3 regions of the Variovorax restrictus genome follow, and region 1 is predicted to be linked to each of the others. Evidence: predicted binding sites of a transcription regulator. Region 1 holds the regulator's gene; each other region holds the start of a gene.
The links. The regulator LexA, encoded in region 1, represses DNA repair genes until DNA is damaged. The targets are predictions, from matches to a motif close to ACTGTATNNNNATACAGT.

Region 1 (5,704 bases):
GCATCTACGGGTACCGCGTCGGCTTCATCCGGGGGTTCCCGACCTTGCCCCCGGCGCCCATCGAAAGCACCGAAGCGCTCGAACAGTTGCGCGCGCTGTGGCATGGCTTTCGCATCGCCGTTCATGTCAGCGCGCGCAGCCCGGGCCCGGGCGTCGACACACCGGAAGACCTCGCCCGCGTACGCGCGCTGTTCGTGGGTCGCTGAGGCGTCTTTCCCGGGCATTTCGCACGGGGTCGCATGCTATCCTCGACGCAATTCCGCCCTGACCCTTGCCCCTGGTGGCCGGCTCGGCGCGACAGAAATCTAAGAACCGTCCGAGGACACCATGAGACTGATTTTGTTGGGCGCCCCCGGGGCAGGCAAAGGCACGCAAGCCGCGTTCATCTGCAAGAAGTACAACATCCCGCAAATCTCGACGGGCGACATGTTGCGCGCCGCCGTCAAGGCCGGCACGCCGCTGGGCCTGCAGGCTCAGGCCGTGATGGCCTCGGGCGCACTGGTGAGCGATGACCTGATCATCAACCTCGTCAAGGAGCGCATCGCGCTGCCCGACTGCGCGAGCGGTTTCCTGTTCGACGGCTTTCCCCGCACGATCCCCCAGGCCGACGCCATGCGCGCGGCCGGTGTCAAGCTCGACTACGTGCTCGAGATCGACGTGCCCTTCGCCGACATCATCGAGCGCATGAGTGGCCGTCGCTCGCACCCGGCCTCGGGCCGGATTTACCACGTCAAGTTCAACCCGCCGAAGGTCGACGGCAAGGACGACGCGACCGGCGAAGATCTGGTGCAGCGCGAAGACGACAAGGAAGAGACTGTGCGCAAGCGGCTCGACGTCTACAGCCAGCAGACCCGCCCGCTGGTGGACTACTACGCCGACTGGGCCAAGACGGAACCGGCGGCCGCTCCAAAGTACCGCGCCATCAGCGGCGTCGGCACGGTCGACGAGATCACCCAGCGCGCCCTCGCTGCCCTGAGCAGCTGACGCGCCGAGTCGCGGTCAGGCCGGGCTGGAACGCAGCCCGTAGGCCTGACCGTCGACGAACAGATATTCCACCCGCATCACGGCGGCGCCCTGCTCGCCCGTGAACGTGAAGCCGACGGCCGACACGGCCGCACCCGGCTTGATTTCCGCGACCTTCCAGGCCGACATGCGCGTCAGCGGGGCCAGTTCCAGCTCCCACTCGCGGTCGGCGCGCTTCGGCGCAGTGGCCTTGCTGAGCATCGCCGCGCCGTCGACCCCGGCACTCTGCGCGGGGACCGCGCGCTTGCCGAGATCGGCCGGCACCTTCAAGCCAGCCGGCACCTCGATCACCAGTTCCGCATGCGGGTTCTGCCAGCGCGAGCGCAGCACCTTCCCTTCGAGATAGATGGGACGCTCCTGGTCGAAGCTGCTCCACCCGTGGTGCGCCCAGGCAGTGGAAAGCACCCAGGGCGACGCGGCGGTAGCGGCAAGGAGATGACGGCGTTGCATGGCGAATCCTTTCGTCAGTAGGCGATCCAGCGGCCGCAGAACACGACGGCCAGCCAGAGCGCAGTGGACATCAACAGCTGTACCCGCGCTGTCACGTCGAGTTTCGACAGCGAACCCCGGGCATGGAACCACGCGGCGTTGCAGCCGGCCGCAGCGAGCAGCCCCATCTTCCACAGGAACGAGCGATTGGTCAGAAGTTCCGCAGGCTGGGTGGCGAACATCAGCAGGCCGGTCGCTGCGGCAAGGCCGAAACCACAGGCCGCCAGGCCGAGCGACAGCCGCGCGAGCGCCACGACGGGCAGCGCCTGAACGCGCCCGAACACGCGCACCTCGAGCGCCACCAGATTACCGAGCAACAGCGCGATCCCGACGATGTGCAGCGCCTCCAGTGTCGGGTAGGCCCAAGGGTGCGACTGCAGCGCGCTCAGCATGCCCGATCGATCAGCGCTCGCGCGCTGTCAGCAGGTCCAGCAACAAAGCCACCCGTGCCTTGACCGGCGTGAGCGCACCGGCGTCGCGAACCATCGCGTGAGGCGTTGCGAGGATGCGCCCCTGCGCGCAGCGGGTCGCGCGAACCACCGCGATGCCAGCGGCCTGCGCGCGCAGAGCCGCGGCTTCGACCGCGTGATGAAGGGTGCCGTTGCCCGTGGCGGCCAGCACCAGACCATCGACCGAGTGGGCACTGCCCGACTGCCGGGCGTGCACGAGCGCATCGATGAGCAACCCCTGCGCGCCCGCGTGGCTGGTCAGGATCTCCACCCGCGGCCAGGCGAAGGGTTCAGTCGCGATCACGGCCTCAAGACGTGTCACGGCGGCCTCATCGACCTCCGGCCAGTCACGCAGCGCCCGCAGCTCGCCCTCTTCCATGTAGCCCATGGCGCCGGCGTCGCCCGAATCGAAGGCGTCCAGGCGGTAGGTGTGCACCTTCTGCACGTCCATCGAGCGATGAACCGAGCCGGCACACACCACCGTCACGCCGCAGGCGCCGGGCCACGCCGCGAGGCCGATCGCGTCGCGCAGGTTCTGGGGGCCATCGGGCACCAGCGCAGTGGCCGGCCGCATCGCGCAGGTGAGCACCACCGGCTTGGTCGCGCTCAGCACCGACTGCAGGAAGAAGGCGGTCTCCTCCAGCGTGTCGGTGCCATGCGTGATCACGATGCCGCGGATGTCGTCGAGGGCCAAAGCCTCGGCGCACCGCGCTGCGAGCGCACGCCAGACGTCGAAGTCCATGTCCTTGCTGTCGAGCTGCGCGATCTGCTCTGCCCACACCGACAGGCCCGACGGAAGATCCAGGGCCTGCAGGAGCACATCGACACCGACTTCGCCCGCCGTATAGCCAACGTTGTCGGATGCGGACGCCGCCCGGCCGGCGATCGTGCCGCCCGTGCCCAAAACGAGCACGCCCGCTGCGCTGGAGGTGCTTTTGTTGACCATGTCTTGCAAAGTCCGAAAAACTGTTTAAAAATACAGGTACTGGATATGCAACCAGCACCAAGGAGTTCACATGCAGTTCGCCGTCAAGCTTACCGCCCGTCAGCAGCAGATTCTGGACCTGATCCGCAGCACCATCGCGAAGACCGGTGCTCCGCCGACGCGCGCGGAAATCGCGGCCGAACTGGGCTTCAAGTCGGCCAATGCGGCCGAGGAACATCTGCAGGCGCTAGCCCGCAAGGGCGCGATCGAGCTGCTCAGCGGCACCTCCCGCGGCATCCGGCTCAAGGGTGCGGCACTGCGCTCGCTCAACGAGTCGCGTGACAACCAGTTCTCGCTCTCGCTGCCGGGCATGGCCCAGCTGGCGTTGCCGCTGGTGGGCCGCGTGGCGGCGGGTTCGCCGATTCTGGCGCAGGAGCATGTGGACCAGACCTATTACGTCGAGAACACGCTGTTCCAGCACCAACCCGATTACCTGCTCAAGGTGCGCGGCATGTCGATGCGCGACGCCGGCATCATGGACGGCGACTTGCTGGCCGTGCAATCCACCAAGGAAGCGCGCAACGGCCAGATCGTGGTCGCACGCCTGGGCGACGAAGTGACTGTCAAGCGCCTCAAGCGCAACAAGCTGGTGATCGAGCTGCACGCCGAAAACCCCGACTACCCCACCATCGTGGTCCAGCCCGGCGAGCCCTTCGAGATCGAAGGCCTGGCCGTCGGTCTGATCCGCAACACCATGCTGATGTAGTGCATCGCAAGGGCTGCGCCAGGTGGCGGGCGTATGGCAATCAGGCCATCACCCTGGCGCAGTCCTATCCTGCAATCCTGCCTGTGTTCAATCTCTGACCTTTGGAGTTCGCATGGGAATCGTTCTGCTCACTTTCGTCGACTTGCTCAGCCCGCTGCAGTCGCTCGCCCATCGTTGGATGCCGCAGCTGGGCGGACGCCGCGCCACCGCCTTCGACGCCCGCGCCGATCTTCGCTACGTGGCCGTGCGGCCGGTCTGCACGCCACATGCCGGGACGCCCGTTGCAGGCAGCACGCATGCACCCGCCGCGGCGCGGGCGCTGCGGGTGGTCCGCACGGTGGATGCACAACAGCCGGGCCGCCGGGCCGGTCGCGTCGTGATTTCCGGGCGCATGGCAGACGTGTGCGCCGAACTAGACCGCCTGGCCGCGCTCGAGGCGGCCGACACCGTGCGGGGCACACGCCCACTGCACTGAGCCCGATGCCCTGAACGGGCCTGTGGTGTGGATGAGGGGCCGTCGTCGATGGTCGCGTGGCGCGAGGCACAATGACGCGCCATGAACATTGTGATCCTCGACGACTACCAGGACGCGGTGCGCAAGCTGCAATGCGCCGCCAAACTCGATGCCTACGCGGCGAAGGTCTACACGAACACCGTCAAGGGCATCGGCCAACTGTCGGTGCGCCTGAAAGACGCTGACGTGATCGTCCTGATCCGGGAACGCACGCAGATCTCCCGGCAGCTCGTCGAGAAGCTGCCCAAGCTCAAGCTCATTTCGCAGACCGGCCGCGTCGGCAAGCACATCGACGTCACCGCCTGCACCGAACAAGGCATCGCCGTGGCGGAGGGCAGCGGCTCACCGCTCGCGCCGGCCGAGTTGACGTGGGCCCTGATCATGGCCGCGATGCGGCGCCTTCCGCAGTACATCAGCAACCTCAAGCATGGTGCCTGGCAGCAGTCGGGCCTCAAGTCGGCGTCGATGCCGCCCAACTTCGGGCTCGGCTCCGTGCTGAAAGGCAAAACCTTGTGCATCTGGGGCTACGGCCGCATCGGCCAGCTGGTCGCACGCTATGGCCAGGCTTTCGGCATGCAGGTCGTGATCTGGGGCCGCGAGCAGAGCCGCGACCTCGCTCGATCCGATGGCTTTCAGGTGGCGCCGAGCCGGGAGGCCTTCTTCGCCGCAGCGGACGTGCTCACTGTGCATCTACGCATGAGTGACGAGACCCGCGGCATCATCACGTTGGAAGACTTGTCACGGATGAAGCCGACCGCGCTGTTCGTGAACACGTCGCGGGCCGAGCTCGTCGAACCCGACGCGCTCCTTGCCGGACTGAACCGCGGCCGACCCGGGATGGCCGCCATCGATGTGTTTGAAAGCGAGCCGCCCTTGCAAGGCCACGCGTTGTTGCGTCTCGAGAACTGCATCTGCACGCCCCACATCGGCTACGTCGAGCAGGACAGCTACGAGATGTATTTCGGCCAGGCGTTCGACAATGTGGTGAGCTTCATCAAGGGCAACCCCACCAACATCGTGAACCCTGGCGCCCTGCAGGTTCGCCGCTGAGGACGTCGCCGCCCGTCAGCGTCGACGGCGCGGCCGGGGCGCGATCTCGGCTTCGATGGTCGGATCGAAAAGTTCGAGATCGAGCTTCAATTCGGGCAACGGCATCTCGTCGGTCGTCGGCGCGGAAGGTGGGCGCTTCTCCAGCTCGAGTTCAGCCGGCAGGGTTTCGAGCGTTTCGAGCGACGTGTTGTCGAAAGGCATCTCCCCGCTCTGATCGGCGCGCTCCGGCTGTTCGCTCACCGACATCGGGCGCGTCCGCTGGTCTTGCGGGTGCGATGCGCTCGGCGTCGACGATGTCGACGGTTCGGCGACCGCGCCAGGGTGCGCGGCGATGACCGTGTCGTGCGACAGCGTTTCATCGATGGCGCCATACAGCGACGGCAACGGCGCATCCGGCGCATTGTGGTCATTGACCACGCCCACGGCGTCCGTCACGCGGTCCAGGCCGGCTGGCTGCGTCGGTTCGAGCTTCGCTTCGTGCGTGTCGA
Region 2 (5,704 bases), 2.0 Mb from region 1:
AGATAGACCGTGCCCGGCGCGGTGAGCTCGTCGGCCAGCGGGGGCGGCACGTCGCGTTCGCCGCTGAGCAACTGGCCGCGCCCGTCGAGCACCTGGTAGTAGACGACGTCCATGTCGTCGGCGCGCAGGATGTCACGCGCGGGCTGCGGCAGCGCGAACCGGATGCGTCCGTCCTCCATCACCAGCAACCGCGCGAGCGTCTGCACGTTGTTTTCCAGCGCGCGGTCGAAGGGCGCGTTGGCGATCCCCTGTGCCACCAGCCAGGTGACGCCGATGCTCACCGGCACCAGCAGCAGCAGCGGCGTGAGCATCCAGTCGAGGATCTCGCCGAACAGGGAGCGCTGCGCGCGCTGAAAGAGCTTCATCGCGCGGAAAGGGGAATCAGGGTTGGATCTTCTCGAGGCAATAGCCGAGGCCGCGCACGGTGGCGATGCGCACCGGGCCCTTCTCGATCTTCTTGCGCAGGCGGTGGATGTACACCTCGATGGCGTTGATGCTCACCTCTTCGCCCCATTCGCAGAGCCGCTCGACCAGCTGGTCTTTGCTCACCAGCCGGCCGGCGCGCTGCAGCAGCACCTCGAGCAGGCCGAGTTCGCGCGCCGACAGTTCGACCATCTTGCCGTCGATGGTGGCCACGCGGCCGGCCTGGTCGTAGACCAGCGGGCCGTGCTTGATGGCGTTGCTGGTGCCGCCCATGCCGCGACGCGTGAGGGCGCGCACCCGCGCTTCGAGTTCCTGCAGCGAGAAGGGCTTGGCCATGTAGTCGTCGGCGCCGTGGTCCAGGCCCTTGACGCGCTCCTCCACGCTGTCGGCCGCGGTGAGCACCAGCACCGGCAGTTGCGAGCCGCGGGCGCGCAGGCGCTTGAGGATCTCCAGGCCATGCAGGTTGGGCAGGCCGAGGTCGAGGATCAGCAGGTCGAACTCGCTGTTGGTCATCAGCGCCGCGTCGGCCTGCGTGCCGGTGGCCACGCGGTCCACCGCCGCACCCGAGGTGCGCAGGCTGCGCAGCAGGGCGTCGGCCAGCACCTGGTCGTCTTCTGCAATGAGGATTCGCATGAGCCACCTCCGGCTTGTGGTGCGCGTGTCGCGCTTGTTGTTCGTCTCCGCGGCGGATTCTAGGGGCGGCACTCGCCGACTGTGCTTGTTCTGGCGCAGGCCATCGCGTGAACCCGCACGAACGTCCGCCGACGCTCCGCCCTAACCCGCCTAGCCGCGTCAACCCGCATAGGCCTCCAGGCCCAGGGTGACCACGGTGGCGACCTCGTCGCCCACGCTCGCACGGAACTCGCCTTCGGCCTGCGCCACGGCTTGGCGGAAGGCCTCCAGCCAGGCGAGCCCGTCGGGCGTGAAGCGCACGCGCCGCGCCCGGGCGTCCAGCGGGTCGGGCTCGCGCGTGACCAGGCCCCAGGCCTCGCACTGGTCGACCAGCGTGCCCATCGCCTGCTTGGTCATGCCGGCGCGCTCGGCGAGCTCGGTCAGGCGCGAGCCGCCGCGCGACAGATGCCGCGTGATGTGGATGTGCGCCGCGCTGACCTGCGCCCGCGCCGCCAGGTTCGACAGTGCCAGCGGCACGTCGGCGTCGTGCGCCATCAGCGCGAGCACCCGCTCGTCGAAGCGGCGCATGGCATGGCCGAGCAGGCGTCCCAGGTGGGTCTGGCGCCAGGCGTCGGGATCGGTGGGGAACAGGGGCTCTGCCATGGCGCCAAATGGTAAAGCAAACTGACCATAAATCGGGTTTACTTCAAAGTACCGATCGCTACACTACTGTTCAAGCATCCAGGCCTGTGGTTAAAAGCAGCGGGATGATTTCCAACACAACCCGTTGATATTCAAGGAGTTTTCTCATGGACGCACTCGTCAAGGGCAGCAGCATCTCGGTCGCCGGCAGCGAAAAAGCCAAGGCCCTGCAGGCCGCGCTCGCGCAAATCGAAAAGCAGTTCGGCAAGGGCACCATCATGCGGCTGGGCGAGGGCGAGGCGCTGGAAGACGTGCAGGTCGTCTCGACCGGCTCGCTCGGCCTGGACATCGCGCTGGGCGTCGGCGGTCTGCCGCGCGGCCGGGTCATTGAGATCTACGGCCCGGAATCGTCGGGCAAGACCACGCTCACGCTGCAGGTCATCGCCGAAATGCAGAAGCAGGCCGGCACCTGCGCCTTCGTCGACGCCGAACATGCGCTCGACGTGCAGTACGCCCAGAAGCTGGGCGTCAACCTGTCCGACCTGCTGATCAGCCAGCCCGACACGGGTGAGCAGGCCCTGGAAATCGTCGACTCGCTGGTGCGTTCGGGCGCCGTCGACCTGATCGTGGTCGACTCGGTCGCCGCGCTCACGCCCAAGGCCGAAATCGAAGGCGAGATGGGCGACTCGCTGCCCGGCTTGCAGGCCCGCCTCATGAGCCAGGCGCTGCGCAAGCTGACCGCGACCATCAAGAAGACCAACTGCATGGTCATCTTCATCAACCAGATTCGCATGAAGATCGGCGTGATGTTCGGCTCGCCCGAAACCACCACCGGCGGCAATGCACTGAAGTTCTACGCCTCGGTGCGCCTGGACATCCGCCGCATCGGCACCATCAAGAAGGGTGACGAGGCGATCGGCAACGAGACCAAGGTGAAGGTCGTGAAGAACAAGGTGTCGCCGCCCTTCAAGACGGCCGAGTTCGACATCCTGTTCGGCGAAGGCATCAGCCGCGAGGGCGAGATCATCGACATGGGCGTGAACGCCAAGATCCTCGACAAGTCGGGCGCCTGGTACGCCTACAACGGCGAGAAGATCGGCCAGGGCCGCGACAACGCACGCGAATTCCTGCGCGAGAACCCGGCGCTGTCGCGCGAGATCGAGAACAAGGTGCGCGAATCGCTGGGCATCCCGCTGCTGGCCGCCGAAGCCGGCTCGGCGGAAGCCAAGGCCGAGAGCGACGCCAAGGCGAAGGCAGAGGCCAAGGCCGCGAAGGCGGCCGCCAAGGAATAAATGGGATTTGCCGCGCCCTCGCTCAAGGGCCGCGCCCTGCGGCTCTTGAGCCAGCGCGAGCATTCGCGCGCCGAGCTCGAGCGCAAGCTGGCGAAGTATGAAGAAGAGCCCGGCACCCTGGCCGCGGCACTCGACGAACTCGCCGCGAAGGACTTCATCAGCGAGGCGCGGGTGGTGCAGTCGGTGGTGCACCAGCGCGCGCCGCGCATGGGGGCCCTGCGGGTGCGTCAGGAATTGCAGCACAAGGGCATCGCGCCCGAGGCCATCGCGGAGGCGGTGGCGGGCCTGCAAGCGAGTGAAACCTCGCGCGCCTTCGAGGTCTGGCGCCGCCGCTTCGAAGTGCCGCCGCAGGACGCGAAGGAGCGCGCCAGGCAGATGCGCTTCCTGATGGCGCGCGGCTTCTCGGGTGCGGTCGTGGCGAAGGTGCTGCGGATGGACCCCACGGCGCCCGACGCGTTCGTCTGAGCTCGGCCCGCTGCGCCGTTCGTCGCCTTGTAGGACAATGGCGACTCCCGCCCCCGCCCAGCACCGCTGCGGCCGCCCCGCGCCATGCCTCCTCGACCCCGCCACCCATGATCGTCCGGAACCGCCCTTCCGGGCTGAAGATGTTTCTTCTCTGGCGCGGCTCGATCCTGTGGCGCATCGGCCCCGCGTTGCTGGTCAACCTCGTCGTCGCCATCTTCGTGACCCTGGCGCACGGCCACCTGGGGCAGTTCAAGATCCCGATCGGCACCGTTCCCTTCACGCTCATCGGCCTGCCGCTGGCCATCTTCCTGGGCTTTCGCAACAGCGCCGCCTACGACCGCTTCTGGGAGGCGCGCAAGCTCTGGGGCGAGGTGGTGCTGCGCGCCCGCAACCTGGCGCGGCAGTGCCAGAGCCTGATCGACGGCGACGGCCCGGCGCGGCTGGAAGGCCCGGGTTCGGGTGGCCTGGACGACCTGCGTGTGCGCATGACCCTGCGCGCGGCGGCCTTCGCGCACGCCCTGCGGCATCAGCTGCGCGGCACCGATCCGATGGCCGACGTGCAGCGCTTTCTGCGCGAGCCGGAACGCCAGGCGATGCGCGCATTCTCGAACCGGCCGCACTTCCTGATGCTGCGCATGGGCGACGACCTGCAAGAGGCGTTGCGCGACCGCCGCATCGACCCCTGTGTCGCGGTGGCAGTCGACGACACGCTGTCGGCCCTGAGCGGTGCGGCCGCGGCCTGCGAGCGCATCCGCGGCACGCCCATCCCCTTCTCGTACACGCTGCTGCTGCACCGCACCGCCTACCTGTACTGCTACCTGCTGCCCTTCGGGCTGGTCGACTCGATCGGCTTCATGACGCCCTTCGTCACGCTGATCATTACCTATACCTTCTTCGGCCTCGACGCACTGGGCGACGAGATCGAGGAACCCTTCGGCATCGAGCCCAACGACCTGCCGTTGGAAGCGATCTGTCGCACGCTGGACATCGACCTGCTGGAGGCGGTCGGCGCGCCCGCGCCGCCGCCGCTGCGGCCAGTCGACTACCGGCTGCAATGAGCCTTGCGCACGTCCCCTTCCCGCCGTCCCGTCCACGAGAACCCGCCATGTCCTACGAAAGCCGCATCCGCCTGCCCGAACTGTTGAGCCGCGTCACCACCGCGGACGCCGCCGCCGACTGGATCCGCGACGGCATGGTCGTCGGCATGAGCGGCTTCACGCGCGCTGGCGACGCCAAGGCCGTGCCGCTGGCCCTGGCCGAGCGCGCCCGCCGCGAGCCGCTGAAGATCACGCTGATGACGGGTGCCTCGCTCGGCAGCGACATCGACCGCACGCTGGCCGAGGCCGGCGCCATCGCGCGCCGCATGCCCTTCCAGGCCGACCCGACGCTGCGCGCCGCGATCAACCGCGGCGAGGTGATGTTCATCGATCACCACCTGTCGGAGACGGTCGAGCTGCTGCGCACCCGGCAGATCCCGCCCATCGACATCGCCGTGATCGAGGCGGTGGCCATCACCGAGACCGGGGCCATCGTGCCGACCACCTCCATCGGCAACAGCGCGAGCTTCGCGATCCTGGCGGACAAGGTGATCGTCGAGATCAACATGACGCAGTCGGCTGCGCTCGAAGGCCTGCACGACATCTTCATTCCCAAGCACCGTCCGCAGCGCGAGCCGATGCCACTCATGACGCCGTACGACCGCATCGGCACCACCGCGATCGAGATCCCGCCGGAGAAGATCGTCGCCATCGTCATCACCGACAAGGCCGACAGCACGTCGAACGTGCTGCCCGCGGATGCCGAGACGGCGGCCATCGCCGGGCATCTGGTCGAGTTCTTCCAGCGCGAAGTCGCGCAGGGCCGGCTCACCGAGCGGCTGCTGCCGCTGCAGGCGGGCATCGGCACCGTCGCGAATGCCGTGATGTCGGGGCTGGGCGCCGGCCCCTTCCGGCACCTGAGCATGTACTCGGAGGTCTTGCAGGACTCCACCTTCGACCTGTTCGATGCCGGCAAGCTCGACTTCGCGTCGGGCTCGTCGATCACGCTGTCGCCGGCGCGCGCCGCGCAGGTCTTCGGCCACCTGGATGCCTACAAGAGCCGGCTGGTGCTGCGCACGCAGGAGGTCAGCAACCACCCGGAGATCATCCGCCGGCTCGGCATCATCGCGCTCAACACGGCGCTCGAGGCCGACATCTACGGCAACGTCAATTCGACGCACGTGCTGGGCACGCACATGATGAACGGCATCGGCGGCTCGGGCGACTTCGCGC
Region 3 (5,704 bases), on a different contig from region 1:
GTCGGCCAGCACCAGCATCGGCGGCTCGAGCGTGACGATGCGCGCGATGCGGCGCGCGCAGTCTTCGGGCGTCCCGCGCGTCAGATAGGCGATTTCGCGCGCGCCCAGGATCTGGACGCGGTACGGGTGGATGTAGTTGAGGTAGCCGACCAGGTCGGCAGCCGATTGCGCCTGGCTGATGACGTCGGCGTCGAACTGCCGCTCGGACGCGCCGAGCCCGGCCAGCCACTCCCAGCGCAGCGGCCCGCGGAACTCCTCGAACATCGCGTCCGCGCTGATGACCGTCGGCTTCATGCGCGGCCCACGGCGATGGTCAGGCGATCTGGGCGGACTGCCAGCCGGCGATCAGGGCGTGCAGCGCGCCCGCGTCGGTGCTCGACTTGATCTGCTCGCGCAGGCCGGCGTCGCTCAGTAGCTCGGCGATTTCCGAGAGGATTTCCAGGTGCTTCTGCGTGGCGGCTTCAGGCACCAGCAGGAAGATCAGCAGCACGACGGGTTGCTCGTCCGGCGCGTCGAAGCCGATGGCTTGCGCGAGCTGGAACACGGCGGCCATGGGCGACTTCAACCCCTTGATGCGGCCGTGCGGGATGGCCACGCCGTGACCCAGGCCGGTCGAGCCCAACCGTTCGCGCGCGAACAGGCTGTCGGTGATGAGCGCACGGCCGAGGCCGTGCAGGTTCTCGAACAGCAAGCCGGCTTCTTCGAAAGCACGTTTCTTGCTGGTGGCGTCGACGCTCACGAGGACTTGAGCGGGTGGGAGGATGGACGCGAGGCGATTCATGTGTGGGGGGCGGAGCGGGGGCGATTATGCACCCGCATCGCAAAAAGCAAAGGGCCACCCGGAGGTGGCCCGCAAGAGTGTTTGCCCGAAGGCGGTCACATCAGGCGTTTGGGCGCGGCGTGATGGTGGTCCTGCAAGCGGTCCTTGTGGCGCACCACCTGGCGGTCGAGCTTGTCGACCAGCTCGTCGACGGCGGCGTAGAGATCAGCATGGCTGGATTCCGCGAACATGTCGCTGCCCTTCACGTGGATGTTGCATTCGGCCTTCTGCCGGCGCTCCTTCTCCTTTTGCTTTTCCACCGTGAGGATCACCTTGACATCGACCACCTGATCGAAGTGCCGGGTGATCCGGTCCAACTTGGTGGTGACGTAGCTGCGCAGGGCAGGCGAAACGTCGAGGTGATGACCGCTGATCGTCAAATTCATGAATGACCTCCAGATTGACGGTTGGGAAAATGCCCAGCGCTCCGGAATTGGGGCGTGAGCGGGGGATTCGGTGCGGGGGTTTGGAACGAAAGAGAAGAAGGTCGGTTCACTATGCCCAAGGCTTCAGCGCATTGCAATGCCCCTGTCACATTCGCTTCCATTTCTTTCGGAACGGGGGCCGCTCAGCTACCAATTGCATAGCATCTCTTCTATCCGCCATCTGCGTTGCGGGATCCGTGAACACCAAAGACCACGGTCGAGCAGCCCTGCTGCCGACCCCGGCATGTCAACGGCGCCGGTGACGATCAGCGCCAGGCCGCGCGCATCCGGGCCAGCAGATCGATGGCCGCCGCCGGTGCCGGGACGTGCGGCGCCTGAACGGGCGGCGGCGGCCAGGTGCACCGCTCGAAGCGGGCAGCATCCGCCTCGGTGATGAAGCGGCTGCGCCCGGCGTAGAGGTGCCGGTCGCCGCGGGCGGACTGCTGCGTCACGTAGAAGCGCTGCGGCACCAGCAGGTGCAGATGGTCCTTGGCACGCGTCATGGCGACGTAGAGCAGGCGGCGCTCCTCTTCCAGTTCCTGTGCACCCTGGGCGACGTCGGCGGGCAGGCAGCCGTCGACGACGTTCAGCACATGCACCGAGGTCCACTCCTGGCCCTTGGCCGAATGGATGGTCGAGAGAATGAGGTAGTCCTCGTCGAGCAAGGGCGGGCCGGCACGGTCGCTGGTCGCCTCGGGCGGGTCGAGCGTGAGTTCGGTGAGGAAGCGTTCGCGCGAGGCGTAGCCCGCCGCCAGGCGCGCAAGCTGCTCGACGTCGCCGCGGCGCACGCCCGCGTCATCGTGCAGCCGTTCCAGATGCGGGAGGTACCAGGCCAGCGCGATCTCCATGTCGGCCGGCCAGGGCAGCGACGGTGCACGCAACGCGGCATAGGTCTCGGCAAATCGCGCCCACTCGACCTGCGCCAACGCCGGCGGCACGAAGTCCTGCACCGCCGCGGCCGGGTCGGCGGCCGTGTCCATCGCATCGAGCAGCCGCGTCGCCGTGGCCGGGCCGATGCCGGGGATGAGCTGCGTCACGCGAAAGCCGGCCATGCGCCCACGCGGGTTCTGCGCGAAGCGCAGCACCGCCAGCAGGTCCTTGACGTGCGAGGCCTCCAGAAACTTGAGGCCACCGTACTTGACGAAGGGGATGTTGCGGCGCGCCAGCTCGAGTTCGAGCGCGGCGCTGTGGTACGAGGTGCGGAACAGCACCGCCTGCGACTTGAGCGCCAGCCCGCCCTCGCGGTGCGCCAGCACCCGGTCGGCAACCCACTGCGCCTGCTGTGCCTCGTCGGGAACCAGCACCAGTTGCGGCCGGCCGGCGGATGGCTTCTCGGTCCACAGCGTCTTGGCATGGCGCTCCGCAGCCGCCGCGATGACGGCATTCGACACGTCGAGGATCGGCTGCGTCGAGCGGTAGTTGCGCTCCAGCGCCACCACGCGCGCGGGCTCGGCGAATTGCGCCGGAAAGTCGAGGATGTTGCGCACCGTGGCGCCGCGGAAGGCATAGATCGACTGCGCATCGTCGCCCACCACCGTGAGCCCGCGCCCGTCGGGCTTGAGCGCCAGCAGGATCGCGGCCTGCAGCCGGTTGGTGTCCTGGTACTCGTCGACCAGCACGTGGTCGAAGCGTGCACCCAGCTGCGCCGCGAGCGCCGGCTCGGCCACCATGCCGGCCCAGTAGAGCAGCAGGTCGTCGTAGTCGAGCACATGCTGCTGCTGCTTGGCCTCGACGTAGGCGGCGAACAGCCGCTTGAGCTCGTTCTCCCACTCGGCGCACCAGGGGAAAGCGTGGGCCAGCACCTCGGCCAGCGGCGCGCAGGTGTTGACGGTGCGCGAGTAGATCGACACGCAGGTCCCCTTGCGCGGGAAGCGCTTGGTCGTCGCCGACAGGCCCAGGTCGTGGCGCACCAGCCCCATCAGGTCCTCGGCGTCGCCGCGGTCGTGGATGGTGAAGTTCTCGTCGAGCCCGATCTGCGCCGCGTACTCGCGCAGCAGCCGTGCACCGACACCATGGAACGTGCCGGCCCAGGGCAAGGCCGGTGCCGCCTCGGAGCGCAGGCCGAGCACCTGCGCGGCGACCTGTCCCGCGCGGCGCGCCATCTCCTGCGCCGCGCGGCGCGAGAAGGTGAGCAGCAGGATGCGCTGCGGATCGGCGCCCTGCGCGATGAGGTTGGCCACGCGGTGCGCCAGCGTGCTGGTCTTGCCCGACCCCGCCCCGGCGATCACCAGCAGCGGCCGCATGTCGCCGAGCGCTGCGCCCACGCCGTGCTCGACCGCGGCACGCTGCGCGTCGTTGAGCGTGGCCAGCGCCGCGGCCAGGCGCTCGGTCTGCGTTGTGGCCGGACGCGTCGTTGAAACAGTGGGGTGAGTCGGCATCGGAGCCCCGCACTTTACTGGATGTCCATCCAGCCGAACAGGCAGCGACGACATGCTGCAGTGCCATAATCGCGCCTCGCTGCAACCCCGGAGATTTCGCATGGACAGCTATCCGTCTCGGCAGCTTTCAACTCCCTTCTGAGCGTCGTTGGCGAGGGTCTTGAAAGCGCCACCTTTCCGCCGCCAACCGCAAGACCCTATCTCCGGGAGTGAGCCATGCTCAACATCTTCTCGCTCGCCAACGGGCGCCTCGTTCAGGAAGAAATCGAGGCCCTCGAAGAGCTGTCCCAGTTCCAGCCCATCTGGGTCGACCTCGAATCGCCGACGGTCGAAGAAAAACGCTGGATCAAGCAGTACTACGGCCTGTCCATTCCCGAAGACGCGATGGACGAGGACATCGAGGAGTCCGCCCGCTTCTATGAAGAGGACAACGGCGAACTGCACATCCGCAGCGACTTTCTGATCGACGACGACGAGAACCCGCGCTCGGTGCGCGTCGCCTTCATCCTGAACCAGCACAACGCCGAGCTGCGCAGCCGCGGTGTGCTGTTCTCGATCCACGACGAAGACGTGCCGGTGTTCCGCCTGCTGCGCATGCGCGCACGCCGGGCGCCGGGCCTCATCGAAGACGCGAAGGAGGTGCTGCTCAAGCTCTTCGACGCCGACGCCGAATACTCGGCCGACACGCTGGAGAACATCTACGACGAGCTCGAAGTGGCCGGCAAGAAGGTGCTCGAAGGCAACGTCAGCGACGAGCTGGCCGGCGAGGTGCTCGGCGCCATCGCGCGCCAGGAAGACTTGAACGGCCGCATCCGCCGCAACGTGATGGACACGCGCCGCGCCGTGAGCTTCATGATGCGCAGCCGCATGCTCAACGCCGAGCAGTTCGAGGAAGCGCGACAGATCCTGCGCGACATCGAATCGCTCGACAACCACACGGCCTTCCTGTTCGACAAGATCAACTTCCTGATGGATGCGACCGTCGGCTTCATCAACATCAACCAGAACAAGACCATCAAGATCTTCTCGGTGGCCAGCGTGGCGCTGCTGCCGCCGACGTTGATCGCCAGCATCTACGGGATGAACATGAACATCCCCGAGGTGCAGGCGCTGGGACGCGGCGCGTACTTCTATGTGCTGGCGCTGATGGCCGCAAGCGCCCTGGGACCGATGTGGTACTTCCGCCGTCGCGGATGGCTGAAGTAGCCCCAGCCTGAGGGCGGTTCAGCCCTTGGGCAGACTGCGCAGCAGCGTCTCGACGATCGCGGCCGAATGCGGGCTGGCGACCGTGCGGATGAACTGCAGGAAGTCGCCATGCGCGGTGTCGTCGGCGCGGTCGGAGATGGTGCGCACGGCCGCGAAGGGCAGGCCGAAATCGTGGCACACCTGCGCGAAGGCCGCGCCTTCCATTTCCACCGCGAGGGCGTCCGGCAACTCGGCCTGCAGCATGCGGGCCTCGGCCGTGGTGGACACGAAGCGGTCGCCGCTGACGACCAGCCCCTGATGCACCCGCGCCTGCGGCAACGCCGTGCGGGCCGCCTCGCACAGTGCCGCGGCCAGATCCGCGTCGGCCACGAAGCGGCTGAGGCCGTAGAGCGGCACCTCGTGGCGCGGAAAGATCGGCGAGGCGTCCATGTCGTGCTGCAAGATGGCGTTGGCCACGACCACGTCGCCCACCTGCACGCCGGCGCCCAGCCCGCCGGCCACGCCCGTGAAGACGACGCGGCCCACCCCGAAGCGTTCAGCCAGCACGGCAGCCGTCGTGGCCGCGGCCACCTTGCCGATGCGCGCGAGCACCGCGACGACATCATGGCCGTGCAGATGTCCCTGCCAGAACTCGCGTCCCGCCACCACGACCTTGCGCTCGTCGGGCATGAGCTCGAGCACCGCCGCCAACTCCTCGTGCATGGCCGAGACGATGGCGATGGGTGCGGCGGCGCGCACCACGGCGCTCACTTCTTCGCGTCGCGCAGTTCGCGCCGCAGGATCTTGCCCACCGGCGTCTTCGGCATGTCGGTGCGGAACTCGATCACCTTCGGCCGCTTGTAGCCGGTGAGGTTCTCGCGGCAGAAGTCGCGCAC

Region 2: recA (recombinase RecA) is a predicted target of LexA. The motif match lies at 1,764-1,781, and genes of this name have one in related genera.
Region 3: ACSFA0_RS21335 (ATP-dependent helicase) is a predicted target of LexA. The motif match lies at 3,640-3,657, and genes of this name have one in related genera.

The regions. Positions count from the first base shown of each region.
Region 1 covers NZ_JBPJZH010000001.1:2,469,307-2,475,010, reverse strand. The annotation lists gene kdsB (3-deoxy-manno-octulosonate cytidylyltransferase) at 1-206, shown strand, start outside; gene adk (adenylate kinase) at 328-984, shown strand; gene ACSFA0_RS11650 (DUF6152 family protein) at 1,000-1,473, opposite strand; gene ACSFA0_RS11645 (hypothetical protein) at 1,488-1,904, opposite strand; gene ACSFA0_RS11640 (asparaginase) at 1,915-2,907, opposite strand; gene lexA (transcriptional repressor LexA) at 2,978-3,652, shown strand; gene ACSFA0_RS11630 (hypothetical protein) at 3,765-4,127, shown strand; gene ACSFA0_RS11625 (D-2-hydroxyacid dehydrogenase family protein) at 4,209-5,216, shown strand; gene ACSFA0_RS11620 (hypothetical protein) at 5,232-5,704, opposite strand, start outside.
Region 2 covers NZ_JBPJZH010000001.1:454,405-460,108, reverse strand. The annotation lists gene ACSFA0_RS02195 (sensor histidine kinase) at 1-365, opposite strand, end outside; gene ACSFA0_RS02190 (response regulator) at 382-1,056, opposite strand; gene ACSFA0_RS02185 (MarR family winged helix-turn-helix transcriptional regulator) at 1,216-1,698, opposite strand; gene recA (recombinase RecA) at 1,845-2,969, shown strand; gene recX (recombination regulator RecX) at 2,970-3,434, shown strand; gene ACSFA0_RS02170 (bestrophin family protein) at 3,542-4,492, shown strand; gene ACSFA0_RS02165 (acetyl-CoA hydrolase/transferase family protein) at 4,540-5,704, shown strand, end outside.
Region 3 covers NZ_JBPJZH010000004.1:78,416-84,119, forward strand. The annotation lists gene hprK (HPr(Ser) kinase/phosphatase) at 1-294, opposite strand, end outside; gene ACSFA0_RS21325 (PTS sugar transporter subunit IIA) at 314-781, opposite strand; gene hpf (ribosome hibernation-promoting factor, HPF/YfiA family) at 877-1,206, opposite strand; gene ACSFA0_RS21335 (ATP-dependent helicase) at 1,512-3,623, opposite strand; gene ACSFA0_RS21340 (magnesium and cobalt transport protein CorA) at 3,840-4,829, shown strand; gene ACSFA0_RS21345 (5'-methylthioadenosine/adenosylhomocysteine nucleosidase) at 4,848-5,579, opposite strand; gene ACSFA0_RS21350 (long-chain-fatty-acid--CoA ligase) at 5,576-5,704, opposite strand, start outside.